Regions from separate parts of the Streptomyces sp. NA02950 genome, predicted to be linked through region 2. Evidence: riboswitches for the same ligand, from Rfam matches in the RefSeq annotation. Region 2 holds a riboswitch; each other region holds the start of a gene.
The links. Region 2 has a riboswitch for cobalamin ahead of metE (5-methyltetrahydropteroyltriglutamate--homocysteine S-methyltransferase). Riboswitches for the same ligand answer to the same signal wherever they lie in the genome.

Region 1 (7,576 bases), 1.6 Mb from region 2:
CACCACCAGGTCTGCGTCGGCCAGCTCCTCGGGACGGTCCACGAAGCGCACCACCACGCCGGGTTCGGCGGCCAGCGCGTCCACATCGGTGAAGTTGGACATCAGCGGTACGGCGGCCACCGCGACCCGCAGTACATCGTCGCCATGGGGCGGCGCGACGACGCTCTCGCGCACCGCGCCGCGCAGCGACACCCGCAGCCCGTCCTCCTCGTCGATGCCGAGGCCGTGCGCGAAGGGCAGCACCCCGACCGTCGGCCGCCCGGTGAGCCCGCGCAGCATCTCCAGACCGGGCTCCAGCAGGGTCACGTCGCCGCGGAACTTGTTGACCATATAGGCGGCGATATGGCGCTGGTCCTCCTTGGACAGCAGTGCCGTCGTGCCGAAGAACGACGCGAACACCCCGCCGCGGTCGATGTCCCCGACCACCACCGCCGGGATCCCGGCGGCCCGCGCCAGCCCCAGGTTGACGATGTCGGTGCGGCGCAGATTGATCTCGGCGGGGCTGCCCGCGCCCTCGCATATCACCGCGTCATGGGTGCGCCGCAGCTCCTCCAGGCACGCGGTGACCGTCTCCAGCAGCCCTTCGCGCCGCTCGGCGTGGTACCCGCGGGCGCTCATCTCGCCCACCGGCCTGCCCAGCAGCACCACCTGGCTGCTGCGGTCGCTTCCCGGCTTCAGTAGTACGGGGTTCATCAGCGCGCTCGGCTCCACGCGCGCTGCCGCCGCCTGCATGGCCTGCGCCCGCCCGATCTCCGCCCCGTCCCGGGTGACAAAGGAGTTGAGCGACATGTTCTGCGCCTTGAACGGCGCCACGCTCACACCCTTGCGCGTCAGCCACCGGCAGATGCCCGCCGTGACCACGCTCTTGCCCGCGTCCGAGGTCGTCCCGGCGACGAGCAGCCCGCCCCCTGTTCCGCTCATCGGCTCCCTCTCCGCTTCCCCGGCGCCCCGCCTCTGCCGGTCAGAAACCCGCCCCTGTCGGACAGAACCCTGCCCACCACCAGCCGTGCCGTCACCGAGGTCACCAGGGCCAGTGCGCCCACCCGCCGCGACAGCCGCACCGCGCGGTCGATGTCGCCGCCGCGCACCGGCCGTCCGCCGCCGCCCAGCACCGGCCGGTGCTCGACCCGGCCGGAGTACGTGAGGGTGCCGCCCAGCCGCACCCCGAGCGCGCCCGCGAACGACGCCTCCACCGGGCCCGCGTTGGGGCTGGGATGGCGCTGTCCGTCCCGCCGCCAGGCCCGCAGGGCACCGCGCGGGTCGGGGCCCGCGACGGTCGCCAGGGCGGCCGTCAGCCGCGCCCCGGGCCAGCCCGCGACGTCGTCCAGCCGGGCCGCGGCCCAGCCGAACCGCCGGTAGCGCGGCGACTTGTGGCCCACCATGGCGTCCAGGGTGTTGACGGCCCGGAAGGCGACGAGCCCCGGCACCCCGCCCACGGCCCCCCACACCAGGGCGCCCACGACGGCGTCGGAGGTGTTCTCCGCGACCGACTCCACCACCGCGCGGGCGATCGCTTGGGCGTCCAGCGCCTGCGGGTCGCGTCCGCACAGATGCGGCAGCCGCTCCCGGGCGGTTTCGACGTCCCCGGCGGCCAGGGCGCCGCCGATGGCCCGGGCCTCGCGCCCCAGCGTCGTGCCGCCCAGTACGGCCCAGGTGGCGGCGGCGGTCAGGGCGATGTCGGCGCGGCGGCGCCCGACCACGGCGCGTACGGCACGCGTCAGGAGCGCGGCACCGGCGGCCGCGCCGCCCGCGCACAGTGCGGTGTGCAGGGCCCCGTAGCCGCGGTGGTCGCGCCACAGCCCGCGCTCGGCGGCCAGGGCGGCCCGCCCGAACGCGGCCACCGGATGGCCGCGCCGGGGGTCGCCCGTGGCGAGGTCACCGAGGAAGCCGAGAGCGGCGCCGCACGCGAACGAGGCGTGATCGGCACGCATCCCTCAGCCCGCCGTCGTGCCTCGGCCGAGGGGCCCCCGCGTGACACCTCCGCCGAGGGGGCCGCGGAGCGGTGGGACGGGTGGCGTGGCGGTGCCGGGCATGGCGGTATGTCCTCACTCAGGGTCCGCGCCCTGGCTCGACGTGACCGGCGGTGAGAGTCTCCTGGCTCCCGGATCCGCGGTTCTCCCGGTCTTCCAGCTCCGTGTACGGACCAGCCGTACGGACGAGCCGTGACCCCGTGCAGGCGATGGGAGAGCGCTCCCCGGTGACAGTGGCGGGACCGCGCCGGATTCGCACCGGCTTCCTCTGCTGCCGCCGTTTGGCTCCGGAAGTCCACCATGCCCCGCGAAGGGCCGTCAACTCGCCCATGACCTGCGACGCACGAGTGTGCCGAGGCCCACATGAGCCCGCGCGGCGCGCACGGCGGACGGCCGCCGGGCGGGACACGCTGGTCAGCGTCTCCCGCCCGGCGGCCGTTGTGTTCAGGGGTGCCGAGAGGCGCCGAGGAGCCCTCAGGCGACGATCAGATAGATGCCGTACGCCACCACCGCGGCGCACAGCGTGAAACAGGCGTACGCGCCGGAGCGGGCGAGTGCGGACGAGCCGCCCTGTGCCGTGACCGTGCCGGTGGCGGCGGTGGTGCCGGTGGCTGCGGCCACTCCCTCGGGCTGGAGCCCCTTGCGGGACGTGCCGACGATGCCCATGGTGAAGACGCCCACCACTCCGACCGTCACCGCGAGGCTGACGCCGAAGACCTGGCCGAGTGCCGCCCAGTCGATGCTCATTGCGTTGCTCCCTTTAGCTGCTGGTGCCGCTCGACGCCGCGGAGGCGGCAGAGCCGGCCGTGGCGACGGCCTTCGGCTGTTCGGTCGTGGTGTCGGTGGTGTCCGTGGTGTCCGTGGCGTCTGTGGTGCTCTCGGCCGTGGTGTCGGGGCCGGTGACGATGCCCGTGTCCGATCCGGCGGCGGAACCCACCGGGGGCGGGGCGACCGACCGGAGGGCGGCGGTGATCACACCCACCGGCTCGGTGGTGCCGACCTCGTTGACGTTGGCGGCGTCCACCGGCTTGCGGCGGGACAGCGCCCAGATGACCGCGCAGCCCGCGACGGCGAGCACGGCCACCGCCGTGACACCCCAGTTGCCCTGGTCGGCCAGGAGCGCGGACCCGGCCGCGATCAGACCCGCGGCGGGAAGGGTCAGCGCCCAGGCGATGACCATGCGGCCCGCGGTCGACCAGCGCACCACACCGCCCTTGCGGCCCACGCCCGCGCCCATGACGGCACCGGAGCAGACCTGGGTGGTGGAGAGCGCGAAGCCGATGTGCGAGGAGGCGAGGATGACGGTCGCCGCGCCGGTCTGGGCCGCGAAGCCCTGCGGCGGCTGGATGTCGGTGATGCCCTTCCCCATGGTGCGGATGATCCGCCAGCCGCCCAGGTAGGTGCCGAGCGCGATGGCCAGACCCGCCGAGACGATGACCCACATCGGCGGGTCGGAGTCCGGCGCGATCACACCGCCGGTCACCAGCGCCAGGGTGATCACACCCATCGTCTTCTGCGCGTCGTTGGTGCCGTGGGCGAGGGAGACCAGGGCGGCCGAGGCGATCTGCCCGGCGCGGTAGCCCTTCGCGGTGTCCTCGGGGGCGCGGTCGCGGCCGAGCCGGTAGGTGAGCCGGGTCGCGGCCAGTGTGGCGATGCCCGCCACCAGCGGAGCGGCGACGGCCGGGATGAGGACCTTCATGACGATCGCGTCCCCGTTGACCCCCTCGAAGCCGACCGAGGCCACGGTGGCGCCGATCAGACCGCCGAAGAGGGCGTGCGAGGAGCTGGACGGCAGCCCGGCGAGCCAGGTCACCAGGTTCCAGAGGATCGCTCCGACCAGACCCGCGAAGATCACTTCGGGCCGGATACCGGAATCCTCGTCGAGGATCCCTCCGGAGATGGTCTTGGCGACCTCCACGGAGAGGAAGGCGCCGACGAGATTGAGTACGGCCGACATCGCCACCGCCACCCGGGGACCGAGTGCGCCCGTGGAGATGGTGGTGGCCATGGCATTGGCTGTGTCGTGGAAGCCGTTCGTGAAGTCGAACACCAAGGCCGTGATGATCACGATCCCGATGAGAAGCGTGATGTGTTCCATACACCCGGTCAATCAGTTCGAAGGTCGGTAGTGGCACGGTGAACGTAAGGAAACTGGGTGAACGAGAGGTTAACTAGGGCGGGCATCGGGATGACGTGGCTGGGTGGGTGCGGCATCGGCCGGCCACCTGGCGTATTCCCCCTCGCCACAAGGAGTTTGGGCACCGTACACCCAGCCCCTCCGGCCCCTCATGCCCCACCCGCGCCCGGCCCCCCGCCCCCGCCCGGGTGAACACCGCCCTACGACCCCCGATCGTGCCGAGCCGAAACGGACCCGGACCCGGGCCCGCGCCCTCGGCCCCGGCGGCGGGAGGGCGCGGGACCCCGTCCGCCGCCGGGGCCCTACGGCCACCGGCGGCCGGGCCGTCGCCTGCCGCTCGGCTCCGCCGTCGCCCGCCCCGGCGCGGTCCCAAGGCCGCTCTGCCGCGCGCGGCCTCGGCGGCCCCGGCCCGTCAGCCGTTCATCCGTGCCCGCGGGCCCGGCGCCTCCGTCTCGTCAGCCGTTCACCTTCGGTCGCGGCCCGTGGAGATCCGTTTCCGCCCGAGCCCGTGTCTCCGGCTCTCCCGCCGTCGCCCACCCGCGGCTGTGCGCCCACGAAGTTCCGTTTCCGCCCGCGCCCGCGCCCGCGCCCGCGCCCGCGCCCGCGGCCTCGGCCTCGGCGCGCCTCCGTCTCGTCAGTGGTTCAGCCGCGCCTGCGGGCCCGGCGCCTCCGTCTCGTCAGTGGTTCAGCCGCGCCTGCGGGCCCGGCGCCTCCGTCTCGTCAGTGGTTCAGCCGCGCCTGCGGGCCCGGCGCCTCCGTCTCGTCAGTGGTTCAGCCGCGCCTGCGGGCCCGGCGCCTCCGTCTCGTCAGTGGTTCAGCCGCGCCCCGCGCCCGCGGCGGCCCCGGCCCGTCAGCCGTCCACCCCCCGCCGCGCGGCCGTCGCGCCGCCGGATCGGGGTCCCGGCGCGGTATCGGTGGGCGGGTGGCTGGGAGGATCGGCGCGGAGGTGAGGCGTATGGCACAGGAATCATCCGCGCGGCGGCCGCGGCCGCGGCTGACCCAGTCCCTGCGGCACACGTGGGGGCAGGTGGTGAGGGCCGCCCGCAGGACCACAGCCGAGGGGCTGGTCGTCGGGACGTCGGGCAATGTCTCGGCCCGGGTCGGGGACACGGTCCTGGTCACCCCCAGCGGGGTCCCCTACGACCGGCTCGGCCCGCGGGACGCCGTCGCCGTCGACCTCGACGGCGAGCAGGTCCTCGGCACGCTCGAGCCCACCAGCGAGCTGCCCATGCACCTGGCCGTCTACCGCGCCACGGACGCCCGGGCCATCGTCCACACCCACGCCGTCCACGCCACGGCGGTCTCCACCCTCGTCGACGAGCTCCCGGCGATCCACTACATGACCGCGGCGCTCGGCGGGCCCGTCCGCGTCGCCGACTACGCCCTCTACGGCACCGAGGAGTTGGCCGAGCGCATGCTCGAGGCGCTGCGCGACCGCTCCGGCTGTCTGCTGCGCAACCACGGCACCGTCGTCTACGGCGCCACCCTGGACCAGGCGTACGACCGCACCGCGCAGCTGGAGTGGATGTGCCGGCTCTGGCTGGCCGCCTCGGCCGTACCCGGCCGCACCCCCACGCTGATCCCGCCGGACGAACTGGAGCGCGCCGCCGACAAGCTGCGCGGCTACGGCCAGCCCCGCTGACCCGCTGACCCGCTGACCGCTGACGCCCCCGCCGGGATCAGCCGCCGGGATCAGCCGCCGGATCACCCCGCCGGGTACGCCCGCTGGCCAGCGGGCGCCCGGCCGCCCACACTGGGAGGATGCGTCTGCGGACAGCGGCGGTCGCGGCCGCCAGCACCCTGCTCAGCGTCGGCGTGGCCGCGGTGGCGGCCGGACGGTGCGCCACCGACGCTGCGCTCCGGCCCGCTCCCGACCGTCCGCTGCCGAACGAGCCCCCGCTCACCGTGCACGCGACCGAGCCCGGCCGGATCACCCTGACTCGCTCCCTCACCTCGCTGCGCCCCGGCACCTACGGACTGGCGGGCCCGGCCTGCCACGCCGTCATCGGCCCGGTGCTGGAGGACGCGCCGAGCCCCGCCGACTGCGTGGTGCGCCGCCTGGAGCGGGTGACCCACGGCACCCTCGACCCCGGTGACCGGGTGCGGCTCACCCCGCAGGTGCACATCGGCAATCCGCGGGACACGCTCGGCATCGAACACGCCGATGTGGACATACCCGGTGAACTCGGCCCGCTGCCCGCCTGGTTCGTCCCCGCCGAACGCGCCACCTGGGTGATCACCGTCCACGGCCTGGGCGCCACCCGTGAACACCCCATGGTCGTCATGCCGTTCCTGCGGAAGCTGCGGGTCCCGGTGCTCGACCTCGCTTACCGCGGCGACCCGGGGGCGCCGCCACCGGAAGACGGCATAGGCCACCTCGGCGACACCGAATGGCGCGACCTGGACGCGGCCATCCGCTACGCGGTGCGGTACGGGGCGCACAGCGTCGTGCTGCACGGCTGGTCCACCGGCGGTGCGATGGCCCTGCACGCCGCCGCCAACTCCGCCCTGCGCCACCGCGTCAGCGGCGTCGTCCTGGACTCCCCGGTACTGGACTGGCAGGCCACCCTGCGCGCCCTCGCCACCGCCCGCGGCACCCCAGCCGCGCTGATGCCGCTCGTCATACGCGCGGCCGAGGGCCGCACCGGACTGCACGGCAGCAGACTCGCGGAGGCGGCCGACCCCGAGCGGCTCACCGTCCCGGTGCTCCTCGTGCACGGACCCGACGACGCCCTGGCCCCCTGGTCCGTCTCCCGCGAACTGGCCGAACACCGATCCGATCTGGTCGCCCTTCACCCCGTGGCGGGCGCCCCGCACGGCGCCATGTGGAACGCCGATCCACCGGGCTACGAAGAGGCGCTACGGCGCTTTCTGACCCCTCTCCTGTAGCGCTCGGCCCCGCTCGCGCGGCGCACGGAGAGCGCGTTCCCCGCGCCGGAGGCGACCGCCGGACGGGTGCCGATTGGGCTTTCGGGCCGTCAACGGCGAAACTGCTCCCGTGACGTCCCGTACTCCGCGCGACTCCCGGCTCCGACTCGTCCGCCAGCGTCCGATGGCCACCGACCGCCGGACCGCGTCGCACCGCGGCTCCCGTCCGGCGCCCCGTCCGCCCGAGGGCACCCCGCCGCCCGCGGAGCTGGCCCGGCAGGCCAGGTCGGGACTGGCCGGTGCCGTCGAGATGGCCCACTGGGCCGCGGCCCAGCACGGCGCGCCCGGCGTGCTCTCCGACAAGGCCGCCGCCCGCGCCGCCGAGGCGCTGCGGCTGACTCCCGAGGAGGTGCGGGCCGACTGGGACCGGGCCCGGCTCGTCGGCCTGGTCGAGATCCACGGCGGCGCCGCCCGCCTCGGCTGGCGGCTGAAGGCGTGGCACCGCGACGACAGCGCGGTGCTCCGCGGCTGGGTCGCGCTGCTGGACGCGTGGTCCCTGGTGAGCCCGGCCCCGGCCACGGCGGAGCCCACGGCCGTGGCC
Region 2 (7,576 bases):
CGGCCAGCCGCGCGTCTTCAGCCCGCAGTCCGGGTTGACCCACAGCCGCTCGGCCGGAATGGCCTCGAGCCCCCTGCGCAGCAGGGCGGCCGCCTCGTCGGCCCCCGGCACCCGCGGGGAGTGGATGTCGTAGACCCCGGGGCCGACCTCGCGCGGATACCCGGCCCCGGCCAGCTCCCCGGCCACCTGCATATGCGAGCGCGCCGCCTCCAGGCTGATCACATCGGCGTCGAGGTCGTCGATGGCCTGGAGGATGTCGCCGAACTCGGCGTAGCACATATGGGTGTGGATCTGGGTGTCCGGGCGCACACCGGAGGTGGTGAGCCGGAACGCCTCCGTCGCCCAGGCCAGATAGCCGGGGCGGTCGGCGGCACGCAGCGGCAGGGTCTCGCGCAGCGCGGGCTCGTCGACCTGGATGACCGGGGTCCCGGCCGCCTCCAGATCGGCCACCTCGTCGCGCAGGGCGAGCGCCACCTGCCGGACGGTCTCCGCGCGCGGCTGGTCGTCGCGGACGAAGGACCAGGCCAGCATGGTGACCGGGCCGGTGAGCATCCCCTTGACCGGGCGGTCGGTGAGCGACTGGGCGTACGCGGTCCAGCGGACCGTCATCGGGTCGGGGCGGGAGATGTCCCCGGCCAGGATCGGCGGGCGGACATAGCGGGTGCCGTACGACTGGACCCAGCCCGACCGGGTGGCCAGATAGCCCGAGAGCCTTTCGGCGAAGTACTGCACCATGTCGTTGCGCTCGGGCTCGCCGTGCACCAGGACGTCGATCCCCGCCTTCTCCTGGAAGGCGACCACCTCCCGGATCTCGGCCCCGACCCGCTCCTCGTACCCGGCGGTGTCCAGCCGCCCGGCCCGCAGCCCGGCGCGGGCGGTGCGCAGTTCGTCCGTCTGCGGGAAGGAGCCGATGGTCGTGGTCGGCAGCAGGGGCAGCCGCAGCCGGGCGCGCTGGGCGGCGGCCCGTTCGGCGTACGGCAGCGAGCGGCGCGCGTCGGCCGCGGTGACGGCGGCGGTGCGGGACCGTACGGCGGGGTCGCGGGTCAGCGCGGACCCGGCCCGGGAGGTCAGATCGGCGCGGTTGGCGGCGAGCTGTGCGGCGATGGTGTGCGTACCCTCGGCCAGCCCCCGGGCCAGAGTGGCGATCTCGGCGGTCTTCTGACGGGCGAACGCAAGCCAGCGCGCGATCTGCGGATCCACCTCGCGCTCGGCCCTGGCGTCCAGCGGAACGTGCAGCAGCGAGCAGGACGCGGACACATCCACCCGGTCGGCGAGGCCCAGCAGCGTACCCAGGGTGGACAGCGAGGCGGCCAGATCGTTGATCCACACATTGCGGCCGTCCACCACCCCGGCGACCAGCCGCTTGCCGGGCAGCCCGCCCACCGCGGCGAGATCGTCGACCTGGGCGGCGGCCGGTCCGGTGAAGTCCAGCGCCAACCCCTCGACCGGTGCCTTGGCGAGCACCGGCAGGGCCTCGCCGAGCCGGCCGAAGTACGAGGCGACCAGCAGCCGGGGCCGGTCGGTCAGGGCGCCCAGCTCACGGTAGGCGCGGGCGGCGGCATTGAGCTCGGCCGGGGTGCGGTCCTGGACCAGCGCGGGTTCGTCCAGCTGGACCCAGGTGGCACCGGCCGCCCGCAGGTCGGCCAGCACCTCCGCGTACACCGGGATCAGCCGGTCCAGCAGGGTGAGCGGTGCGAACGAGGGGTCTACCCCTGGCGCGGGCTTGGCCAGCAGCAGATAGCTGACCGGGCCGACCAGCACCGGGCGCGCGGTGTGGCCGAGCGCGAGGGCCTCCCGCAACTCGGCCGCCTGCCGGGCGGAGTCGGCGCGGAAGACGGTGTCCGGCCCCAGCTCCGGCACCAGATAGTGGTAGTTGGTGTCGAACCACTTGGTCATCTCCAGGGGCGCCACCTCACTGGTGCCGCGTGCCATGGCGAAGTAGCCGTCCAGCGGGTCGGCATCGACGGCGGCGCGGTGCCGGTCCGGCACGGCGCCCACCATCACGCTGGTGTCCAGCACATGGTCGTACAGCGAGAAGTCACCGGTGGGCACCTCGTGCACCCCGTCGTCGGCGAGCTGCCGCCAGTTGGCGCGGCGCAGCTCGGCGGCGGTCCGGCGGAGCTCCCCGGCGGTGACCCGCCCCTTCCAGTACCCCTCGACCGCCTTCTTCAGTTCCCGGTTCGCCCCCTGGCGGGGATAGCCGTACACGGTCGCCGTGGCGGCCGTGGCCGCGGACTCGGTTGTCACGGAACTCTCCTTCGCGAGCACTCGTCATGGGTCCCGGGACCGGGCCGAGGGTGCGAGGGGAAGGCGAGGACGGCGTGACACCGAAGGTGCCCGCACGCGCCGCCGACCCGCCCTCGAGGTCACCGAGACATCCGCGCGCGGCCGTCCGCGCACGGGCAGTGGCAGGTCTTCGGACTCACGGGCGCGCCTCGGCCGATTCCGAGCCACCTACTGGCCGTCGCTTCCCAGACCCGGCCGGGCCCAGTGCGTATGACGGCGGTCGTTCCCGCTCACCGCTGCGGGGCAGTCCCGGATTCCCACCGGGTTCCCTCTTACGACGCGCCTGCCTGGCGGACAGGGCGAACCAGCTGCACCACCCAGCCTAGGCGCTCGGCGCGGCCGGGGGAAACGGGGCCGCCGGCGAAGGAGTTCGCTCCAGCACAATGTTCCCGGCAAGCCGTCGCCACCGATGTCGGAAAAGCGATGTCGGAAGAGCGATGTCAGAAGACGGATGTCAGTAGAGGGAGCTGAACCGCATGTCCCAGGTACGCCGGGCCCATGTCTCCGACCACCGCGCCATCGTGGAGCGCATCCAGACGTGGTGGGGCGACTCGCGCAGCCCCGAACAGGCCCGTGAACTGTCCCTGTTGCTGCCCAAGCTGTTCCTTCAGTTCTTCTCCGGCACCAGCCTGGTCCGGGAGAACGCGGACGGTACCGTCGCCGCCTTCCTGGTCGGCTTCTACTCCGCCGACAATGAGGACGAGGCGTACATCCACTTCGTGGGCGTGGACCCGGCGTTGCGCGGCCGGGGCGTGGCCCGCGGTCTGTACACCGAGTTCTTCCGGCGCGCCGCCGCGGCGGGCCGCGGCGAGGTCCGTGCCATCACCTCCCCGCGGAACACCGGCTCCATCGCCTTCCACCGCGCCATGGGCTTCGCCCTGGAGCCGGGCGACCGCGAGGTCGACGGCCTGCCCGTGCAGGGCGACTACGACGGTCCGGGGCAGCACCGGGTCTGCTTCCGCCGGCCGATCACGCTCACGAAGTGAGCATCCCGCGCTCGCGGTGAGCGCCACGCCGGTCCGGCCCGTATAGGGGGAGGGTCCTCGCCGTCCGGGGCCCGGGGCCGGATCGACGTGAAGGAGGCAGGGTGGTGAAGCACACGCGGCGACGCGTGCGCCGTGGCGTACGGTTCGCGGCCGTCGGGGCATTGGTGGCCGGCGGTCTGATGGTCTCGCAGTCCGTGTCGAGCGGATCGGTCCAGGGGGCGGCGGGAGGCGATGCGCCGAGGGTCCTGGGGGACCGGAACGCGGGACTCGGCGGCCGGCTGGAGACCACGCTCGGCGCCTCCCGTACGGCCGGGAGCTGGCTCGGCCCCGACGGGCGCACGGTCGTCGCGGTGACCGACGCGAAGGCCGCCGCCGAGGTCACCCGGGCCGGGGCGAAGCCCAAGCAGGTGCGGTACAGCATGAAGCAGCTGGACTCCGCGGCACGGACGCTGCGCGCCGCGCCCCGGGTGGCCGGGACCGCGTGGATGGTGGACCCCACCTCCAACAAGGTGGTGGTGCTCGGCGACAGCACCGTCTCCACCGACCGCTGGTCACGGATGAAGGGCGTCGCCGCGCGGGCGGGCGGAGAGGTGCGCATGGAGCGCACCACGGGCGCCTTCACCCTCAGAACCAGCGGCGCCGCGCCGATCTTCGCCAGCGGCAGCCGCTGTTCGGCCGGGTTCAACGTCACCGACGGACAGAACGGCTACATCCTGACGGCCGGACACTGCGGCCCCAACGGCACCAACTGGTTCACCGACAGCACGGGGAGGACCAGCATCGGCACCACCGTCCAGAGCAGCTTCCCCGGCAATGACTTCTCCCTGGTCCGCTACGACAACCGCGCCCTGGACCAGAGCGGTGTGGTCGACGTCGGCGGCGGCCGGACGGTGCGCATCACCGGGGTCGCCGATCCCGTCGTGGGCCAGGAGGTGTTCCGCAGCGGCAGCACCTCCGGACTCCGCTCCGGCAAGGTGACCGGGCTGAACGCCACCGTCAACTACCCCGAGGGCACCGTCAGCGGCCTCATCCGCACCACCGTGTGCGCCGAACCCGGCGACAGCGGGGGGCCGCTGCTCGCCCGGGGCGTGGCACTCGGGGTCACCTCCGGCGGCAGCGGCGACTGCGACCAGGGTGGAGTGACGTTTTTCCAGCCCGTCACCAAGGCGCTCACCGCTCTCGGCGTGACCATCCCGGGCACCAAGTCCGGCGGCGCTACGGCGAACGGCGCCCCCGTCGGCAGCCCGGCCGCCCCCGGCAACACCGGGACCGAGGACCGCTCCCTGTTCGTCGACGGTGTGGTGAACCGCTTCCGGGACCTCGGCCCCGGTGCGCTGATCATCGGCGCCGGTCTGGTGGGGCTGCTGTCCACCCTGACCATCCGGCCCGGCCGGCGCCGCCGTTATCCCGACCACTACTCCACCGGCTGGTGATTCCGCGGATCCCGCAGACCGGGGCGGCGGCGCGCTCGAGGCATCCCGCGAACGATCCGCCGTGAGCGCACCGTCGTCCCTTCCCCTCCCGTCGCCCCCTCCTCCCGCTGCCCCGGCGCCGTGCCCGTGCGCTCCGCCACGGCGCCGGGCCGGGAACCCGAGGAGACCGCCCATATGGTCGTCTGCCTCAGCTCCGCGCAGGCGTCGGCGACCACCGGGGCCGCGGTGCGGGTGGACGGGGGCTACGTGGACGCGATCGTGCCCTGATCGTCCGGCTCGGCGCCGGGGACCCGCGGGGCGTCCAGGTCGCACACCGCCACCCCCCGTTCCACCAGGCTGCCCAGCACCAGATGGCGGCCGGTGACACAGACGCTCGTGGTCATCCGGTACGGGGACCGGCGGCGCACCAGATGGCGGACCACCCGGCCGTCGGTACCCACCGCGAGGACGCCCACCGTGGGCCGCGGACCGGGAGCGAAGCGCCGCAGCGCGCTCCACGCCACCCTTCTGACGGCGGGCGAGGCCCGGTGCAGCAGGTCCACGGCGGGCTCCCGCGGTCCGGCCAGGGCGACCCAGAACACCCCGCCGGGACCTCGGTTGAGATTGTCCGGGAAGCCCGGCAGGCCACCGAGGAGGGTGTTTCGCCGCCCGGCCCGGGGGCCGGTCAGCCACAGCCGGCTGATCCGGTAGGCACCGGTCTCCACCACGGCCACGAACGACTCGTCGTCGGCCAGCGCGACGCCGTTGGCGAACTGGAGCCCGTCCAGCAGCACTTCGGGACGGCCACCCGGTGTCAGCCGCAGCAGCCGCCCGGTGCCCCGGTGCTCGATGATGTCACCGAGCCAGTCCTCCAGGGCGTAACGGCGGCTGGAGACGGTGAAGTAGACGGTGCCGTCCGCCGCGTTGGTCACATTGCTGCAAAAACGCAGCGGTTCGCCGTCCACCGCGTCGGCCAGCACCCGCAATCCCCCGTCCGGGGAGAGCGCCAGCAGACCGCGCCGGGCGTCGCACACCAGCACCCCGCCGTCGGACGAGGGGGCCAGTCCCAGCGGTCTGCCACCGGTGTGCGCGAGCACCTCCGACCGGGCGCGGTCCCGAGCGGGGGACAGGGCGAGCCGCCGGACCGCCCCGTCCGCGGTCCCGGTCAGGATCCGGCCCTCGGCGTCGAGCGTCACATGCTCCGGCCCCCGCGCCGCGGGAGCCAGCACACGCGGACGGGGCAGCGGTTCGGTCATGTCGTCTCCCGGAGCGGACAGCGGAGATGGCCCCCGCCGTAACGAGGGCCATCTCAGCGGAAGGGATGGCACGGACTCAATACGTGTGATGGTGGTGGTGGTCGGGGTCCTCGACCACCGGTGTCGCGGCCGTCGGTGTGATCACGCGGCGCCGCTTGTAGACACTGACGTACGCGGCCATCCCGATGACACCGACGGCCATCAGGATCAGACCCACCAAGTGGACGTTGAGGCCATTGGCGTCCCAGTCCGTAGCGAAGGTGAGGATGCCCCCACCGCGATCATGAGTATGCAACCGCCCAAGCCCATGAGTACTGCCTCCGAACACAAGTTGGCTGATCCGGGCTGCTGGGAAGGCGAGTACCCCCACTCGGCGGGGTCATTCCCCGCCCACCGGTCTCAGCCGTCACCGCCCTCGTTCTCGGCGGCCACCGCCTTCGCCAGCGCCTGGCGGTCCCGGTGCGCCCGTGCCCGGTCCCTGGCCGAGGCATCGGTGACGTCCAGAAAGATCTGGTCGGCGTGCGGCCAGGAGCGCGCCATCGCGGCCTTGACGCGCACGAGCACCTGCTCGACCTCCTCGCTGTCCAGCCCGGCGACCAGGTCGATGCGCGCCGCGACCAGGGTGGAGTCATTGCCCAGACGCATCGTCAGCAGCGAGGTGGTGGTGTCGATCTCGGGCTGTTCGTCGAGGAACAGCCGCAGCTCCCGGCGCTGGACCGGGTCGATCGCCTCTCCGATGAGACGCCCGCGCGACTCCATCGCCAGCCGGTAGGCCACATAGCCCAGCAGCGCCCCGATCAGGAACGAAGCCGCGGCCTCGTAGACCGGGCTTCCGGTGACCATGTGGAGCCACATCCCGGCGATGGCGAACAGGACACCGAGACAGGCGGTGGAATCCTCGGCCAGCACGGTCCGCAGAGTCGGGTCGTCACCGCGGCGCAGTTCGGCGAGCATGCCGCGGCCCGCCTCCCGGGCGTGGTCACGGACCTGGACCAGTGCCCGGACCAGCGAGGAGCTTTCGGCGAGCAGGGCCATACCCAGCACGGCGAGCCCGACCAGATAGCCGCTGTGGTCCTCCGCACTCCCCGAGTGCAGCGCCTCGAATCCCTGGAAGACGGAGAAGCAGCCGCCCATGACGAAGATGCCGACGGCGGCGAGCAGCGACCAGAAGTAGCGCTCCTTGCCGTAGCCGAAAGGGTGCTGGTCGTCGGGGGCCTTCTTGCTGCGCTTGAGGGAGGCGAGCAGGAAGACTTCGTTGAGGCTGTCGGCCACGGAGTGGGCGGCCTCGGACAGCAGCGCGGGGGAGCCCGCGAAAACCCCGCCCACCGCCTTGGCCAGGGCGATGACGAGGTTGGCGGCGAGCGCGACGAGGACGGTGACAGCGGTCTTCGCGTCCTGGCCGGTCTCCTCCCCGGATCCGTCGGAGGGCTGCGGTGCGGCATCGCTCATCGGAGGCATCTCCGTCTGTCGTTCCGGTGGCCTCCACGCCGTCGCCGACCGGACGCCTGGTGTCCTTCCGCTTCTGTCCAGGCTCCGGGACGTCAATCGTCACCCACCCGTGGGCCGGCCGCCCCTTCAGGAGCGATCCGGCCCACGGGTGGGTGTTGTCCGGTAAGGGATCGGTCAGCGGGCGCCG
Region 3 (7,576 bases), 7.6 Mb from region 2:
GCGTAGCCGCCCCACACCGTGTACACCTCGGCGAGGTCGGCGTCGGTGCGCCAGTCACGGCTGTCGATCAGCTGGAGCAGCCCGGCCCCGTAGGTGCCGGGGCGGGAGCCGAAGATACGGGTGGTGGCGCGGCGCTCGTCGCCGTGGGTCGCGAGGTCGGCCCGGGTGTGTGCCCGTACGTAGTTGTCCTCGTCGGCCTCGTCGAGGGAGGCGGCGAGCCGGACGGCGTCGTCCAGCAGCCCGACCACATGCGGGAAGGCGTCCCGGAAGAAGCCGCTGATGCGCAGGGTGACATCGATCCGCGGACGGCCCAGCTGCTCGATCGCGACGGGCTCGAGCCCGGTCACCCGCCGCGAGGCGTCGTCCCACACCGGGCGGATGCCCAGCAGCGCCAGCGCCTCGGCCACGTCGTCGCCGGAGGTGCGCATCGCGCTCGTGCCCCACAGCGACAGCCCGACGGAGGTCGGCCACTGGCCGTCGTTGTCGGCGCGGTAGCGCTCCAGGAGCGAGTCGGCGAGCGCCTGGCCGGTCTCCCAGGCCAGTCGGCTGGGCACGGCCTTGGGGTCGACGGAGTAGAAGTTGCGGCCGGTCGGCAGCACATTGACCAGGCCGCGCAGCGGGGAGCCGGACGGGCCCGCCGGGACGAAGCCGCCGCCGAGCGCGTGCACGGCGTGGTCGATCTCGTCGGTGGTGGCGGCCAGCCTGGGCACCACCTCGCGGGCGGCGAAGTCGAGGATCGGGGTGACCGCGGCGCGCTGCTCGTCGGGCAGTCCGAGGACAGCCTTCTCGACCGCGTCCGGGGCCCAGTCCGCGTCCTCCATCGCCTGGACCAGCGCCCGGGCGCGCTCCTCGGCCTCGTCCGCACCGGTGCGGGTGGCGGCTGCCTCGTCCAGGCCGAGCGCCTCGCGCAGCCCGGGGAGCGCCGTGGTGCCGCCCCAGATCTGGCGGGCGCGCAGGATGGCCAGCACCAGGTTGACGCGCTCGGGGCCGGTCGGGGCGGAGCCGAGGACATGCAGGCCGTCGCGGATCTGGGCGTCCTTGACCTCGCACAGCCAGCCGTCGACATGGAGCAGGAAGTCGTCGAAGCCGTCGTCGTCGGGGCGGTCCTCGAGCCCGAGGTCGTGGTCCAGCTTGGCGGCCTGGATCAGGGTCCAGATCTGGGCGCGGATGGCGGGCAGCTTGGCCGGGTCCATCGAGGAGATGGCGGCGTACTCGTCGAGCAGCTGCTCCAGGCGCGCGATGTCGCCGTAGGAGTCGGCGCGGGCCATCGGCGGCACCAGATGGTCGACCAGGGTCGCGTGGACCCGGCGCTTGGCCTGGGTGCCCTCGCCCGGGTCGTTCACCAGGAACGGGTAGATCAGCGGCAGATCGCCGAGTGCGGCGTCGGGGCCGCAGGCGGCGGACAGGCCCGCGTTCTTCCCCGGCAGCCACTCCAGGTTGCCGTGCTTGCCCAGGTGCACCATGGCGTCGGCGCCGAAGCCGCCGTCGGCCCGCGGGGTGGCCATCCACCGATAGGCGGCCAGGTAGTGGTGGGAGGGCGGCAGATCGGGGTCGTGGTAGATGGCGATGGGGTTCTCGCCGAAGCCGCGCGGCGGCTGGATGACGATCAGGAGGTTGCCGTGACGCAGCGCGGCCAGGACGATGTCGCCGTCCGGGTTGCGGCTGGTGTCGACGAACATCTCGCCGGGCGGCGGGCCCCAGTGCTCCTCGACCGCGTCGCGCAGCTCCTTGGGCAGGGTGGCGTACCAGCGGCGGTAGTCGGCGGCGGGGACGCGGACCGGATTGGCGGCGAGCTGCTCCTCGGTCAGCCACTCCTGGTCGTGGCCGCCCGCGTCGATGAGGGCGCGGATCAGTTCGTCGCCGTCACCGGAGATCAGGCCCGGGACGGCGTCCGGCCCTTCCTCGGGGCCGAGGTCGTACCCCTCGGCCCGCAGCCGCCGCAGCAGGGCGACGGCGCTGGCGGGGGTGTCGAGGCCGACGGCGTTGCCGATCCGGGAGTGCTTGGTCGGGTAGGCGGAGAGCACCAGCGCAAGGCGCTTGTCGGCCGCGGGTATGTGGCGCAGCCGGGCGTGTCGTACCGCGATTCCGGCGACACGCGCGGCGCGCTCGGGGTCGGCGGCGTAGACCGGCAGGCCGTCCTCGTCGACCTCCTTGAAGGAGAACGGGACGGTGATCAGGCGGCCGTCGAACTCGGGGACGGCGACCTGGGTCGCGGCGTCCAGCGGTGAGAGCCCCTCGTCGTTCTCCTCCCAGGCGGTGCGCGAACCGGTCAGGCACAGCGCCTGGAGCACGGGGACGTCGAGCCCGGCGAGCGCGCCCGCGTCCCACGCCTCGTCGTCGCCGCCGGCGGAGGCGTCGGCGGGCCGGGTGCCGCCGGCCGCGAGCACGGTGGTGACGACCGCGTCGGCCGCGCCGAGGGCCTCGATCAGCTCGGTCTCGGGGGCGCGCAGCGAGGCGACGAACAGCGGGAGCGGGCGGCCCCCGGCATCCTCCACGGCCTGGCACAGGGCTTCGACGAAGGCCGTGTTGCCGCTCATGTGGTGCGCGCGGTAGTAGAGCACCGCGATGGTGGGGCCGGTGGCCGTGCGCGCGGTGCGCTCCAGCGGGCCCCAGGTGGGCGCGGGTGCGGGCGGTTCGAAGCCATGGCCGGTGAGCAGCACGGTGTCGGAGAGGAATCGGGCCAGCTGGGCCAGGTTGCCGGGGCCGCCGTGGGCGAGGTAGGCGTGGGCCTCGGCGGCGATGCCGACCGGGACCGTGGACGCCTCCATGAGCTGGGCGTCGGGGGCCTGTTCACCGGTGAGGACAACGACGGGGCGGTCGCCCGCGAGCAGGGTGTCGAGCCCCTCCTGCCAGGCGCGGACGCCGCCGAGCAGCCGTACGACGACGAGCTCGACGCCCTCGAGAAGGCCGGGAAGGTCGTCGAGGGCGAGCCGGGCCGGGTTGGCCAGGCGGTACGGCACCGGGCCCGTGGCGGCACGGGCACTGAGCAGGTCGGTGTCGGACGTCGACAGCAGCAGAATCATGGCTCAGCGCCTTCCTCGGGGTCCGCGCCCCGGGCGGGTTGAAGACGGCGGGAGTTCCTGGCTCGCGCGGCTGCTGCCGTGCTCACAGTGGCGGGACCGCGCCGGAATCGCACCGGCTTCCTCCCCTGACGCCGTCAGTTGCGTCCGGCGGGCCGGGACGACCCGCCGCAGAGCATAGTAAGCGTTGCTGACCTGCCACGGGACGGAGAGGGCCGGGGAATCGTCGGTATGCTCGCGGCCATGCCCCTCCCCCCGACAACCGTCCCACCTGGGGATCAAACGCCCGCCGCCGGTGTCCGGGCCCGCTCCGCCGGGGACCGCGCGGTCTCCGCGGACCGCGGTGGGCGCGATGACGCATGCCCCGGCGCACTGCGGCTTCACCCGGCGCACGATGGCGCACTGGCCCGTGTCCGGCTGCCCGGCGGCCTGTTGACGGGACGTCAGGCCGACGTGCTGGCGGGGGTGGCGGAGGAGCTGGGCGACGGCCGGATGGACCTCACCTCACGGGGGAATCTCCAGCTGCGGGGCCTGGCCGCGGAGTGCGGCGCGCCGCTGGCGGAGCGGCTGCGGACGGCCGGACTGCTGCCGTCGGACGCACATGACCGGGTGCGCAACATCGTGGCGTCACCGCTGAGCGGCCTGGACGGCACCGGGTACGCCGATGTGCCCGGGTGGGCACGGGAGTTGGACGCGCTGCTGTGTGCGGCAGGGCCCGGCGAGTCGACGGAACCGACGGGATTGTCGGGATTGTCGGGGCGGTTTCTGTTCGCGCTGGACGACGGCCGGGGCGATGTGGCCGCACTGGGCGCGGATGTGACATTGATCGCAACACCGGACGGCGGGGCCGTGCTGCGGATGGGACCCGCAGGCCCCGCGGGTGGGACCGGCCCCGTGGTGCGGGTCGCGGTGGCCGGGGACGCGCCGCGCGCCGCCGCGCTGGCGGCCCTGGAATTCCTGACGCGAGCGGAGGAAAGCGGCATCCGGGCCTGGCGGGTGCCGGAGCTCCCACGGCAACACGCCGTGACGGCCGAGGGATTGGCGGCGCGACTCGCCGACGCGGGCATCGCACTCGGACCGGCCACGGGCATCGCACTCGGACCGGCCACGGGCGTCGTCGCCGGACCGGACACGGTAACCGGCGTCGGACCGGACACGGGACACGGCCCACCCGCGCCGGGCCCGGTCGGGCCCCCCGCACCGGGGCCGGTGGCCGGGCCGGACGGACGCCACGCGGTGTCCGTGGCCGTACCGCTCGGCCGGATGAGCGCCGCGCAGTGGCGGCTGCTCGCCGCGCTCGCCTCCCGGGGCGGGTCGGATGAGCTGCGTGTGACACCCTGGCGCGGCGTGGTGCTCCCGGGGTTCACCCCGGAGGGCGGCCGGGCCGCGGCGGCCGAACTCGCCGAAGCCGGGCTGGTGACCGACCCGGACTCACCGTGGCTGGGGGTCGGCGCATGCACCGGGCTGCCCGGCTGCGCGAAGTCGCTGGCCGACGTGCGCGCCGACGCCGGGCGGACGGTGGCGCGTCCGGTGAGCGGCGGGCCCCGTACCGTTCCGCTGCCGGTGTACTTCTCGGGCTGTGAGCGGCGCTGCGGCCATCCCGGCGGCCGCTGGGTGGACGCGCTGGCGACCGGCGCAGGCTACCGGATCACCGTACGGGGCGAACCGGAAACGGCGGGGGCGCCCGAGGGCCCGGAAGGCGTGGACGTGACAGCAGAGCAGGTGGCCGACGCCGTGGCGGCGGCCCGCGGAACGAGATGATCGAGGGCACAGTGTTCGACTACGAGAAGGACGGGGCGGCCATCTACCGCGCCTCCTTTGCCACCATCCGCGCCGAGGCGGATCTCGGTGGTCTCCCCGCCGATGTCAGCCAGGTCGCGGTGCGGATGATCCACGCCTGCGGCATGGTCGACCTGGTCCAGGACCTCGTGTACTCGCCCGAGGTGGTCTCCCGTGCCCGCGCCGCGCTGCGCGCCGGTGCGCCGGTCCTGTGCGACGCGCAGATGGTCGCCAGCGGGGTCACCCGCAAGCGGCTGCCCGCCGACAACGAGGTGGTGTGCACCCTGTCGGACCCGTCCGTACCGGAGTTGGCGCGGCGGATGGGCACCACGCGCAGCGCCGCCGCGCTGGAGCTGTGGCGGGACCGGCTGGAGGGTGCGGTCGTGGCGGTCGGCAACGCTCCCACCGCGCTCTTCCGGCTGCTGGAGATGATCGAAGAGGGTGGGGCCGGCGCGCCCCGCCCGGCCGCCGTCATCGGTGTGCCGGTCGGTTTCATCGGCGCGGCCGAGTCCAAGGAGGCGCTGGCGGAACATCCGGCGGCGCTTGACCACCTGGTGGTGCGCGGCCGACGCGGCGGCAGCGCCATGGCCGCGGCCGCGATCAACGCGATAGCGAGCGAGGCAGAGTGAGCGAGCAGCAGAAGGGCCGGCTCTACGGTGTGGGGCTCGGCCCCGGCGACCCGTCCCTGATGACGGTACGGGCCGTGGAGGTCATCGCCGAGGCCGATGTCGTGGCGTACCACAGCGCCCGGCACGGCCGGAGCATCGCGCGTTCCATCGCCGAACGGCATCTGCGGCCCGACCACATCGAGGAGCGGCTGGTCTACCCGGTCACCACCGGGACCACCGATCACCCGGGCGGCTACCGGGGCGCGATGGAGGAGTTCTACGCCGACGCGGCGGCCCGGCTCGCGGCCCATCTGGACGCGGGGCGCACGGTCGCGGTGCTCGCGGAGGGCGATCCGCTCTTCTACGGCTCCTATATGCACATGCACAAGCGCCTGGCCGACCGCTACCCCACCGAGGTGATCCCCGGGGTCACCTCGGTGAGCGCGGCGGCGGCGCGGATCGGGGCCCCGCTGGTGGAGGGCGAGGAGGTGCTGACGGTCCTCCCCGGCACCCTGCCGGAGGAGGAGTTGACGGCGCGGCTCGCCACGGCGGACGCCGCGGCCGTGATGAAGCTCGGCCGCACCTTCCCGACGGTACGGCGGGCCCTGGAGCGCTCGGGGCGGCTGGCGGACGCGCGGTACGTCGAGCGGGCCACGATGGGCGCGGAGCGCACCGCGCCGCTGGCCGAGGTCGACCCCGCGACGGTGCCGTACTTCTCGGTGGCGGTGCTGCCGAGCCGCGTCGGCGCCGCGACGTCCGTGGCGGAGGAGGCAGGCGGGGCCGGCGAGGCGGGCGCGGCCGGGCCGGGTGAGGTCGTGGTGGTCGGCCTCGGTCCGGCGGGTCCGCTGTGGCTCACCCCCGAGGCCCGCGGTGAACTGGCCGCCGCCGAGGACCTGGTCGGCTACACCACCTATCTGGACCGGGTGCCGGTACGACCCGGTCAGCGGCGGCACGCCTCCGACAACAAGGTGGAGGCCGAGCGCGCCGAATTCGCCCTGGAGCTGGCCCGGCGCGGACGGCGGGTCGCTGTGGTGTCGTCGGGTGACCCCGGTGTGTTCGCCATGGCCACCGCCGTGCTGGAGGCCGCGTCCGAGGACCCCTACCGCGAGGTGCCGGTGCGGGTGCTCCCCGGGATGACGGCCGCCCACGCGGCCGCCGCCCGCGCGGGCGCGCCGCTCGGCCACGACTACGCGGTGGTCTCACTGTCCGACCGGCTCAAGCCGTGGGAGGTCATCGCCGAACGGCTGCGCGCGGCGGCCGCGGCCGACCTGGTGCTCGCCCTGTACAACCCCGGTTCGCGCAGCCGGGTGTGGCAGGTCGGCAAGGCGCGCGAACTCCTCCTGGAGCATCGCGCGCCCGACACGCCGGTGGTGCTGGGCCGCGACGTGGGCGGTCCGGAGGAGCGGGTCCGTATCGTGCGCCTGGCCGACCTGGACCCGGCCCAGGTGGACATGCGCACCATCCTGCTGATCGGCTCGTCCCGGACCCGCACGGTGCGCCGCGGCGACGGCACCGAGATCGTCTGGACCCCGAGGCGCTACCCGGAGGACTGACCGGTGGCGGGCCGGGTCCCCGGCCCGGCCCGCGCGGGTCGGGCGAGGGTCGTGCGCAGCCAGGCGATGGCCTCGTCCGGTGCCCCGGCCACCGCGACGCCGTCCGGGGCGGGCGGACGACGGACCACGACCACGGGGAGCCCGGCCTCGCGTGCCGCGGTGAGCTTGGCGGCGGTGGCGTGGCCCCCGCTGTCCTTGGTCACCACCACATCGATACGGTGGCGGCGCAGCAGCTCCGCCTCGCCCTCGAGTGTGAAGGGCCCCCGGTCAAGGATCACCTCGGCGCGTGGCGGGACGGGCGGTTCCGGGGCGTCGACCGAACGGATCAGGAACCACTGCCCGGACAGCTCGGCGAAGGCGGCCAGCCCCATCCGTCCGGTGGTGAGGAAGACCCGCTCCCCGAGCCCGGGCAGCAGCCGTGCGGCCTCGGCCAGGGACGCCGCCGGGTGCCAGCGGTCCCCCGGGCCCGCCACCCAGCCGGGACGGCGCAGCGCGAGCAGGGGAACATGGACGGACGCGGCGGCCCGGGCCGCGTTGAGACTGATGGTGTCGGCGAAAGGATGGGTGGCGTCGATGAGCGCGTCCACCTGGTGTTCACGGAGCCAGCGGGCCATGC
Region 4 (7,576 bases), 2.1 Mb from region 2:
TCGGCCAGGACGACCACCCGGTGCGCGAGTTCGGCCGCCAGCTCCACATCATGCGTGGCCAGCATGGTGGCATGGCCGTCCGCCGCCAGCTCCCGCACCACCTCCACCAGCCGCGCCTTCGCCGCGTAGTCCAGTCCGCGGGTCGGCTCGTCGAGCAGGAGCAGCGGGGGGCGGGCGGTCAGGACGACCGACAGGGCGAGGGCCAGCCGCTGGCCCTCCGACAGATCGCGGGGGTGGGTGGTGTCCGCCACGTCCGGCAGCAGCCGCGCGACCAGCGCCCGGCAGGTGCCCGGGGCCGCGTCCGCGTCCCGGTCGGCCGCGGCGCACTCGGCGGCGACCGTGTCCGCGCAGAGCAGATCGCGCGGCTCCTGCGGTACGAGGCCGACGTGGCGCAGGAGTTCGGCGGGCCGGGTGCGGTGCGGATCCACCCCGCCGTCGCCCGCGGCGCCGCCCACGCGCACCGATCCGGCGGCGGGCCGGTGCATACCGACCAGGCTCGCCAGCAGTGTGGACTTGCCCGCGCCGTTGCGCCCCATCAGCGCCACCGTCTCACCGGGCCGCACCGACAGACCGACCCCGCGCAGCGCCTCGACCCGGCCGTGGCGTACGGCCAGCCGGGACACCTCGGCCACCGGCGCGCCCGGCGCGGGTTCGGCCACCGCGTGCGGGGCGGCATCCGCGAGGCGTTCCCGCAGCGGCCCGGCCCTGCGGCGCGCGTCGCGCACCGACAGCGGGACCGGCGACCATCCGGCGAGGCCGCCGAGGGCCACCACCGGCGGCTGGACGGGCGAGACCGGCATGATCTCGGCCGGTGCGCCGACCAGTGGGGCGGCGCCGGGGGAGGGCAGCAGGATCACCTGGTCCGCGTACTGCACCACCCGCTCCAGACGGTGTTCGGCCATCAGCACGGTGGTGCCGAGGTCGTGCACCAGCCGTTGCAGTACGGCCAGCACCTCCTCGGCCGCGGCCGGGTCCAGCGCGGAGGTGGGCTCGTCCAGGACCAGCACCCGGGGGTGGGTGGTGAGCACCGAACCGATGGCGACGCGCTGCCGCTGACCGCCGGAGAGATCCGCGATGGGGCGGTCGCGCAGCTCGGCCAGGCCGAGCAGGTCGAGCGTCTCCTCGACCCGGCGGCGCATGGTGTCCGGCGGGACGCCCAGCGACTCCATGCCGTAGGCGAGTTCGTCCTCGACGGTGTCGGTGACGAAGTGGGCCAGCGGATCCTGCCCCACGGTGCCCACCACATCGGCCAGTTCACGCGGCTTGTGGGTGCGGGTGTCACGGCCCGCGACCGTGACCCGTCCGCGCAGGGTGCCGCCGGTGAAGTGCGGCACCAGTCCGGAGACGGCGCCCAGCAGGGTGGACTTGCCCGACCCGGACGGGCCGACCAGCAGACACAGCTCGCCCTCGGGAACGGTCAGGTCCACCTCGCGCAGCGCGGGCCGGGCCGCGCCCTCGTAGGTGACGGACACCTGCTCGAAGCGGATCACGGTGTGACCTCCTCGGAATCTGCGTCGGGTCGGCCGTCCGGCCGGGCGTCGTGGGGCCGCCGCTCCGCGGCCGGGCGGTCGGCGGCGGGCCGGTCGGGGCGCGGGCCGGGCACGGCCGGTCCCGGTTCCGGCCCCGGCCCCGGTCCGGATTCTGGTCCCGGTTCCGCCGTCGGCTCCGGCGTCCGTCCCGGGGGCGCGGGGGCCACGAACGCCGGGAGCAGCCCGAGCAGTACCCCGGCCGCGGGCCACAGCGGCAGGGTCGGCGCGGTGAGCGGGACGGCGGGCGGTTGCAGCGCCCGCGGCGCGTAAGACGCGGCCCAGATCATCGCCGCCGCGGCCGCCGCGCCCGAGCCCGACACCAGCCACGCCCGTACCCCCCACCGGTCCGGCCGGTAGCGGGTGCGCACCGAGCGGCGGCCGCCCAGCCACAGTCCGCCGAGCGCGGCGGCGAGCCCCGCGAGCAGCAACGGCAGCCCGTAGCCCGCGCCTTCGGCCGCCAGCAGTCCGTACGTTCCGCAGCACACACCGAGCAGCCCGCCCAGCGTCAGGGCCGTGGTGACGCGCCGTACGGCCGGTGGCACCCGCGCGGTACGGCCGTAGCCGCGCGCGTCCATGGCCGCCGCCAGCGCCACCGACCGCTCCAGCGCGCCCTCCAGCACCGGAAGTCCGACCTGGAGCAGGGCGCGGATCCCGCGGTCGGGGCGGCCGCGCAGCCGGCGGGCGGCGCGCAGCCGCTGGACGTCGGACACCAGCCGGGGCGCGAAGGTCATCGCCACCACGATCGCCACCCCGGCCTCGTACAGCGCACCGGGCAGGGACTTGAGCAGCCGGGCCGGACTGGCCAGCGCGTTGGCCGCGCCGACACAGATCAGGAGGGTGGCCAGCTTGAGTCCGTCGCAGCGAACACCAGCCCCTCGGCGGTGACCCGGCCTCCGATCCGCACCCCCCGCGCCCAGTCGGGGAGCGGGACTTCGGGAAGGGTGAACACCACCCGGGTGCCGGGGATCGGCGAGCCCAGGAACACCGCGAAGAACAACCGGATCGTCAGCACCACCAGCCCCAGCTTCAGGAAGGCGGTGTACGAGCGGGCCCAGGGCGCGTCGGTGCGGCGCGCCGCGACCACATGGCCCGCGACCGCGATCACCAGTCCGAGCAGCAGCGGATTGGTGGTGCGGGACGCGGCCGTGGCCAGCCCCAGGGCCCACAGCCACCAGGCGCCCGCGTGCAGCGCGCCGCCGCGGGTGGCGGCGGGCGGGCGCAGGCGGGCGGTCAGGCGGGCGGCAAGCCCGGGGTCGCGGTCCCGGGCCCGGCCGGAACCGGCGCCCGGACCGCGGGTGGTGCGCGGGGGCGTGGTGCTCATGTGCGGCGGCGTCGCGCCTGCCGGACGCCCGCGGCCCCGAGGACGACGACGGCCGCGATCCCACCGATCAGTCCGGCCGACGGACCGCCGTCGCCACCGTCCCCGCTCGTGCCGCCCTTGTCGGCCCCGGCCTTGGCGCCCGCACCGCTTGAGCCGGTCTTCTCGCCGCAGCCCGAGGACGGGTATCCGGCGATGGCGCACAGCAGCGCGGCGGAGTTGTAGCGCAGCGGCTTCGCGACGGCGGCCAGCACCTCCCCGGCGGTGGCCCGCTCATCGATCCGGGCGCAGTGGGTACGGGCCTTCTTGGGCGGGGTGTCACCGCCGGGCGCGTCCTCGGCCGTGCCGAAGTCGATGATCACCGCGATCCGCTTGCTGCCGTCCTTGGCCGGGGTGTCGGCGCAGATGCTGTTGAAGTCGGCGGTGCCGCGCGGCTGGACGGCGTTCCGGGAGTCCTCGCTGACGGCGAACCGGAAGCCGATCGTGTCGCCGTCGCCGGGCCGTGCCACCGAGGGCCCCTGGGTGGCGTACGTCCAGTTCGTGGCGTCGGCCTCGCGCTCCCAGAACGACCAGTAGCGATAACCCGACCCGGCCTGCGCCGGAGCCGCCCCGACCACCGGCACCAGCAGCCCGGCCAGGACGGCCACCACGGCGGAGGCCAGGCGCGACACCCCCGCCCGCCGTACCTTTCCGGTCCGCCACGGCCCGCGCCCGGCGGGGCGGGCCACTTCGCGCTCGGCGCACGGGAGGGCGCCCGCCTCGTCCCGCGCGGCTGACGGCCCCGCGTCGCGGGGAGCCTCGGCCCATGCGGCGGGCCGCCGGAGGGGCCGGGCGGCCCACCGGGCGCGGAAGGGCGGGGCGGCGCAGGGCGCTGTCCGCATCAGACCCGCTGCTTCTTCCGGCCGCTGAGCAGGAAGCCGATGCCCATACCGGCCACCGCGCAGATGCCCACGATCCACCAGACGCTGTTGCTGTCGTCCTTCTCGTCCTTGCTCTTGGCGGACGCCTCCGGGCCCGACGCGGCCTGCGGCTTCGGGCCGGTGGCGTTGAGCCGCTGAACGAGGTCGGTGCCGCCGAAGTCGCGCGGGTCGGCCCCGGCGGCGTGGGCCGCGAGCACCAGCTTGGCCAGCGCGCCCGGGTTGCCCTTGGCCCAGGCCGCCGCGCCGCCGTCCTTGCTCCGGAGCCAGGCCAGCGGCTTGGCCGCGGCCGCGCGGTGGCCGCCCGCGGAGAGCGCCACGATCGCGTCCGCGGTGCCGCCGACGTCGGGCTGGTTCTTGGCGCCGGGCATGGCGGACAGCAGGTGGCCGCCGTGTCCGGCCATGGTCGTCGAGAGGTACGCGGCGGCGCCCTCGGCGGCCTGCTCCGGGGTGCGGTCCTCGGCGCCGCTCCCGCAGGCCGGCGGCTTGGGCTTGCCGTTGTTCGCCCTGCCCTCGGTGTCCGGGACGAAGCCGCTGCCCCGTACGGCCAGCGCGGCGCTCGCGGTGGCCAGGTCGTTGGCGGCCGGTTCGCCCTTGTCCTTCTGGTATGCGAACGCCCCGCGCTCGTCCGCCTTGGCGTCGCACCCCAACTGGAGGCCGAGCAGCGCGTCGTACGGGGTCTTGCCGCTCTCGGCGGAGGTGACCTCGGCCGGGTCCACACTCGTGGCGGCGAAGGCGCCGATGGCGGCCGAGGTGGAGTTGGCGTCGCTGGGGCCGCCGGGGTTCATGCCCCAGCCGCCGTCCCCGTTCTGGTTCCGCTTCAGCCAGCCGATGCCCTTCTCGACGGCCTTCGCGCGCCCGCCCACCGCGGCCAGCGCCTGGACGGCGGCGGCGGTGGCGTCGCTGAACTCGCCCTTCTTCGGGTCGCACGCCTTGGCGGGGTCGGCCCGGTACGCGGCGAAGCCGCCGTCCTCGCACTGCTGCCCGGCCAGCCAGTCGACCGCCGACTTCGCCGGGGTGACGTCCACCGCGTCCTGAGCGAGCAGCGCCAGCGACTGCCGCCACACCCCGTCGAACTTGGGGTCCTCGGCGCCGTAGAGCCCCTTGGGCAGCGCGGAGCCGGACGCCTTCGGGGCGGGCTTGCCATCGGCGGAGGCCGCGGGGGCGACGGCCGCGCACAGGGCGGCGGAGACGGCCAGAGCCGCGACGCTGCGGCGTACGATCATGGCTGTGGTGCCTCTCGGTCAGAGTCGCTGCGACGGGCGACGTGGGGGACGGCGGGCGTACGCGTGGCCGCGCACGGCGGACCCGCCACGCGCGGAGACTCCGCGACGCGTCGGCACCGGGCTCAGCTCCGCATACCTCGACGGTGCCGCCGCCGGTGGTCCGGCGGCGGGAGCCTGCGGTGCGTCCGCCAGGTACTCCGGCTGGGCACGGCGCGCGCACGGGGCGGCGCCGCACGGTCACGGTTGCGGGTCAGCGCCGGATTCCCACCGGCTTCCCCCGAGCGGACGCGGATGAAGTTTTCCCGCATACCTTAACCGCCCGGTCGGCCCCCGATTCTCCGGGCTGTCCGGAATCGGGCGCTCCGGGAACGGCGGGCTCAGACGGCCCGGTAGGTGACCGGGTCGGTGCCGGGGACGGGTTCGGCCCGGCCCCGGGTGACCAGATGGCGCAGATGGGCCTCGGCCTCCGAGACGGCGATGTTGCGGGAGGCGTAGGGGATTTCGGCCCAGGGGCGGTTCCACTCCATGGCCTCGGCGAGCCGCCAGGGGGTGAGCGGGGTGGTGAGCAGGGCGAGGAGGCCGGTGAGGCGCTGCTCGTGGTGGTGGCGGAGGGCGCGCACCCGGGCCGGGGCGTCGGTGAAGGGGTGCTGGTGGGCGGGGAGCACCTCGGCCGGGCCGAGGGCGGCGACGCGTTCGAGGGAGGCGAGGTAGTCCCCGAGGGGGTCGGTGACGGTGGTGTCCTCGGGGTCCTCGTAGAGGCCGATGTGCGGGCTGATCCCGGGCAGCAGATGGTCGCCGGAGAAGAGGCGGCCGTGGCCGGGCGCGTTCGCGGGGTGCCGCTCCTCCAGGTGCAGACAGACATGGCCGGGGGTGTGGCCCGGGGTCCAGACGGCGCGCAGCCGGCGGCCGGGCAGGCCGAGGAGGGCGCCGGGGGCGATCTCGCGGTCGGGGAGGGCGGCCCGCTGCCCGGGGAAGGTGCCGGTGCGGCCGGCGGCGCGGGCGGTGTGCAGCGGTGCCAGATGGTCCTCGGGGGCTCCGGCCGCGGCCAGCTTTCCGGCGAGGTAGTCGAGCCGGCGGGCGGGCTCGGCGTCGCGGGTGCGGCGGACGAGCGTGGCGTCGGCGGGGTGCATGGCGATCCATGCGCCGGACGCCTCCCGCACCCGGGCGGAGAGCCCGTGGTGGTCGGGGTGGTGGTGGGTGATGAGGACGCCGTGGAGGCCGGTGACGGAGGTGCCGCACGCCTCCAGCCCGGCGGTGAGGGTGTCCCAGGCGGTCGGGTCGTCCCAGCCGGTGTCGATGAGGACCGGGCCGCGGTCGGTGTCCAGGAGGTGGACCAGGGTGTGGCCGAGGGGGTTGTCGGGGATGGGCACCGGGATGCTCCAGACCCCGCCGCCGTGGTCGGTCACCCGCACCGCTCCGGTCGTCCGCGCCGTCATCCGCGTCCCCCTGTCATCGGCTATTGCCCACTATAAACCGGAACTGAATAGCCGTCAGATTTCTCGTGTGACGCTCCGCGGCGGATCAGCGCCGACCGGCCATCGAGTGGCCGTCATTGATCGGCCGCGTCACCGGCCCGCCCGGACATCGCGTGCGGCTCGGTCTCTCCGGCCGCGTCGGCATCGGTCACGCCTCCCGAAAAGAAAGTGATGGCATTTCAGATTTCTTGCGCCGACTCCTCTTTGGTGATTGCTGGTTATCGTGATCTCTTACGGTCGCGTCGCCGGCCTTTTGGAGAGGAAGTGCCCCATGCCCACGATCAGCGTCATCACCTCTGTATACAACGGCGGCCATCATTACATTGACGAGACTTACGAATCCCTGCGCGAGCAGAAGCTTCCGGGCGGCTGGGAATGGCAATGGTGCGTCCAGGAGGACGGTCACCCCGGAATCACCGCCGGCATCCTTCCCGAGGATCCCAGGATTTCGGTCGAATCCGGACTGCGAGGGCGGGTGGCGGTGGCGCGGACACACGCTCTCGCACGTGCGACAGGAGAGTTGATCCGGACGCTGGACGCCGACGACGTATTGTTGCCGGGAGCCCTCGAGCGTGACATCGAGGCATTGGAGCGAGTTCCGTGGTGTGTTTCCGCGTGCCTTGACCTCCATGAAGACGGTCACACCTCACCGGGGCCGAACGACCCTCCGGGCGGCCCGGTCCAGCCCGGCAGGTTCTTCGACGAGGTGGTGGAACGTCGTCTGTCCGTGCAGACGACAACCTTCGCCGCGCGCCGTCCTCTTGTTCTTGCGCTCGGAGGCTGGCCCGCACTGACCGGAGCCGAAGGGGTGGCCCTGCTGCTCGCCGCGGAAGTGGTAGCCCCCGGCGAGTTCATCGCGGAACCGAGCATCCTTTACCGGAAACACCCCGACCAGACCACCGCGGCGGATCGTTACTGGGACCCGGCGGAGGCGACCACGCGAACGGAAGCGGGCATACGGCGGGCCCGTGCAATGCGGGAGGCCGGCTGGGCATGGTCGTGAGATCTCTGAGCCGGCGGAGCCGTGTCGCCGCGCCGGCTGGCGAAACGCGCGGCGGCCCGGGGACGGTCCAGGCGCCATGAGGAGAGCTCCAGCAGCGCCCCAGGCGCT

Region 1: linked by a shared signal. The riboswitch ahead of HUT19_RS31155 (cobalamin biosynthesis protein) and the one ahead of metE (5-methyltetrahydropteroyltriglutamate--homocysteine S-methyltransferase) in region 2 are both predicted to bind cobalamin.
Region 3: linked by a shared signal. The riboswitch ahead of cobN (cobaltochelatase subunit CobN) and the one ahead of metE (5-methyltetrahydropteroyltriglutamate--homocysteine S-methyltransferase) in region 2 are both predicted to bind cobalamin.
Region 4: linked by a shared signal. The riboswitch ahead of HUT19_RS28690 (prenyltransferase/squalene oxidase repeat-containing protein) and the one ahead of metE (5-methyltetrahydropteroyltriglutamate--homocysteine S-methyltransferase) in region 2 are both predicted to bind cobalamin.

The regions. Positions count from the first base shown of each region.
Region 1 covers NZ_CP054916.1:7,084,839-7,092,414, forward strand. The annotation lists gene HUT19_RS31150 (cobyric acid synthase) at 1-921, opposite strand, end outside; gene HUT19_RS31155 (cobalamin biosynthesis protein) at 918-1,931, opposite strand; cobalamin riboswitch at 2,088-2,240, opposite strand; gene HUT19_RS31160 (hypothetical protein) at 2,445-2,717, opposite strand; gene HUT19_RS31165 (inorganic phosphate transporter) at 2,731-4,068, opposite strand; gene HUT19_RS31170 (class II aldolase/adducin family protein) at 5,063-5,749, shown strand; gene HUT19_RS31175 (alpha/beta hydrolase) at 5,869-6,996, shown strand; gene HUT19_RS31180 (hypothetical protein) at 7,106-7,576, shown strand, end outside.
Region 2 covers NZ_CP054916.1:8,673,493-8,681,068, forward strand. The annotation lists gene metE (5-methyltetrahydropteroyltriglutamate--homocysteine S-methyltransferase) at 1-2,247, opposite strand, end outside; cobalamin riboswitch at 2,407-2,593, opposite strand; gene HUT19_RS37230 (GNAT family N-acetyltransferase) at 2,763-3,272, shown strand; gene HUT19_RS37235 (S1 family peptidase) at 3,377-4,705, shown strand; partial or broken gene HUT19_RS37240 (oxidoreductase) at 4,859-4,972, shown strand; gene HUT19_RS37245 (SMP-30/gluconolactonase/LRE family protein) at 4,948-5,940, opposite strand; partial or broken gene HUT19_RS37250 (hypothetical protein) at 6,017-6,249, opposite strand; gene HUT19_RS37255 (cation diffusion facilitator family transporter) at 6,340-7,389, opposite strand; gene HUT19_RS37260 (hypothetical protein) at 7,564-7,576, opposite strand, start outside.
Region 3 covers NZ_CP054916.1:1,052,816-1,060,391, forward strand. The annotation lists gene cobN (cobaltochelatase subunit CobN) at 1-3,023, opposite strand, end outside; cobalamin riboswitch at 3,055-3,205, opposite strand; gene cobG (precorrin-3B synthase) at 3,264-4,781, shown strand; gene HUT19_RS04195 (precorrin-8X methylmutase) at 4,778-5,428, shown strand; gene HUT19_RS04200 (precorrin-2 C(20)-methyltransferase) at 5,425-6,960, shown strand; gene HUT19_RS04205 (cobalt-precorrin-6A reductase) at 6,945-7,576, opposite strand, start outside.
Region 4 covers NZ_CP054916.1:6,527,672-6,535,247, forward strand. The annotation lists gene HUT19_RS28675 (ABC transporter ATP-binding protein) at 1-1,490, opposite strand, end outside; partial or broken gene HUT19_RS28680 (energy-coupling factor transporter transmembrane component T) at 1,487-2,850, opposite strand; gene HUT19_RS28685 (SCO2322 family protein) at 2,847-3,518, opposite strand; gene HUT19_RS28690 (prenyltransferase/squalene oxidase repeat-containing protein) at 3,728-4,990, opposite strand; cobalamin riboswitch at 5,160-5,291, opposite strand; gene HUT19_RS28695 (MBL fold metallo-hydrolase) at 5,368-6,426, opposite strand; gene HUT19_RS28700 (glycosyltransferase) at 6,737-7,468, shown strand.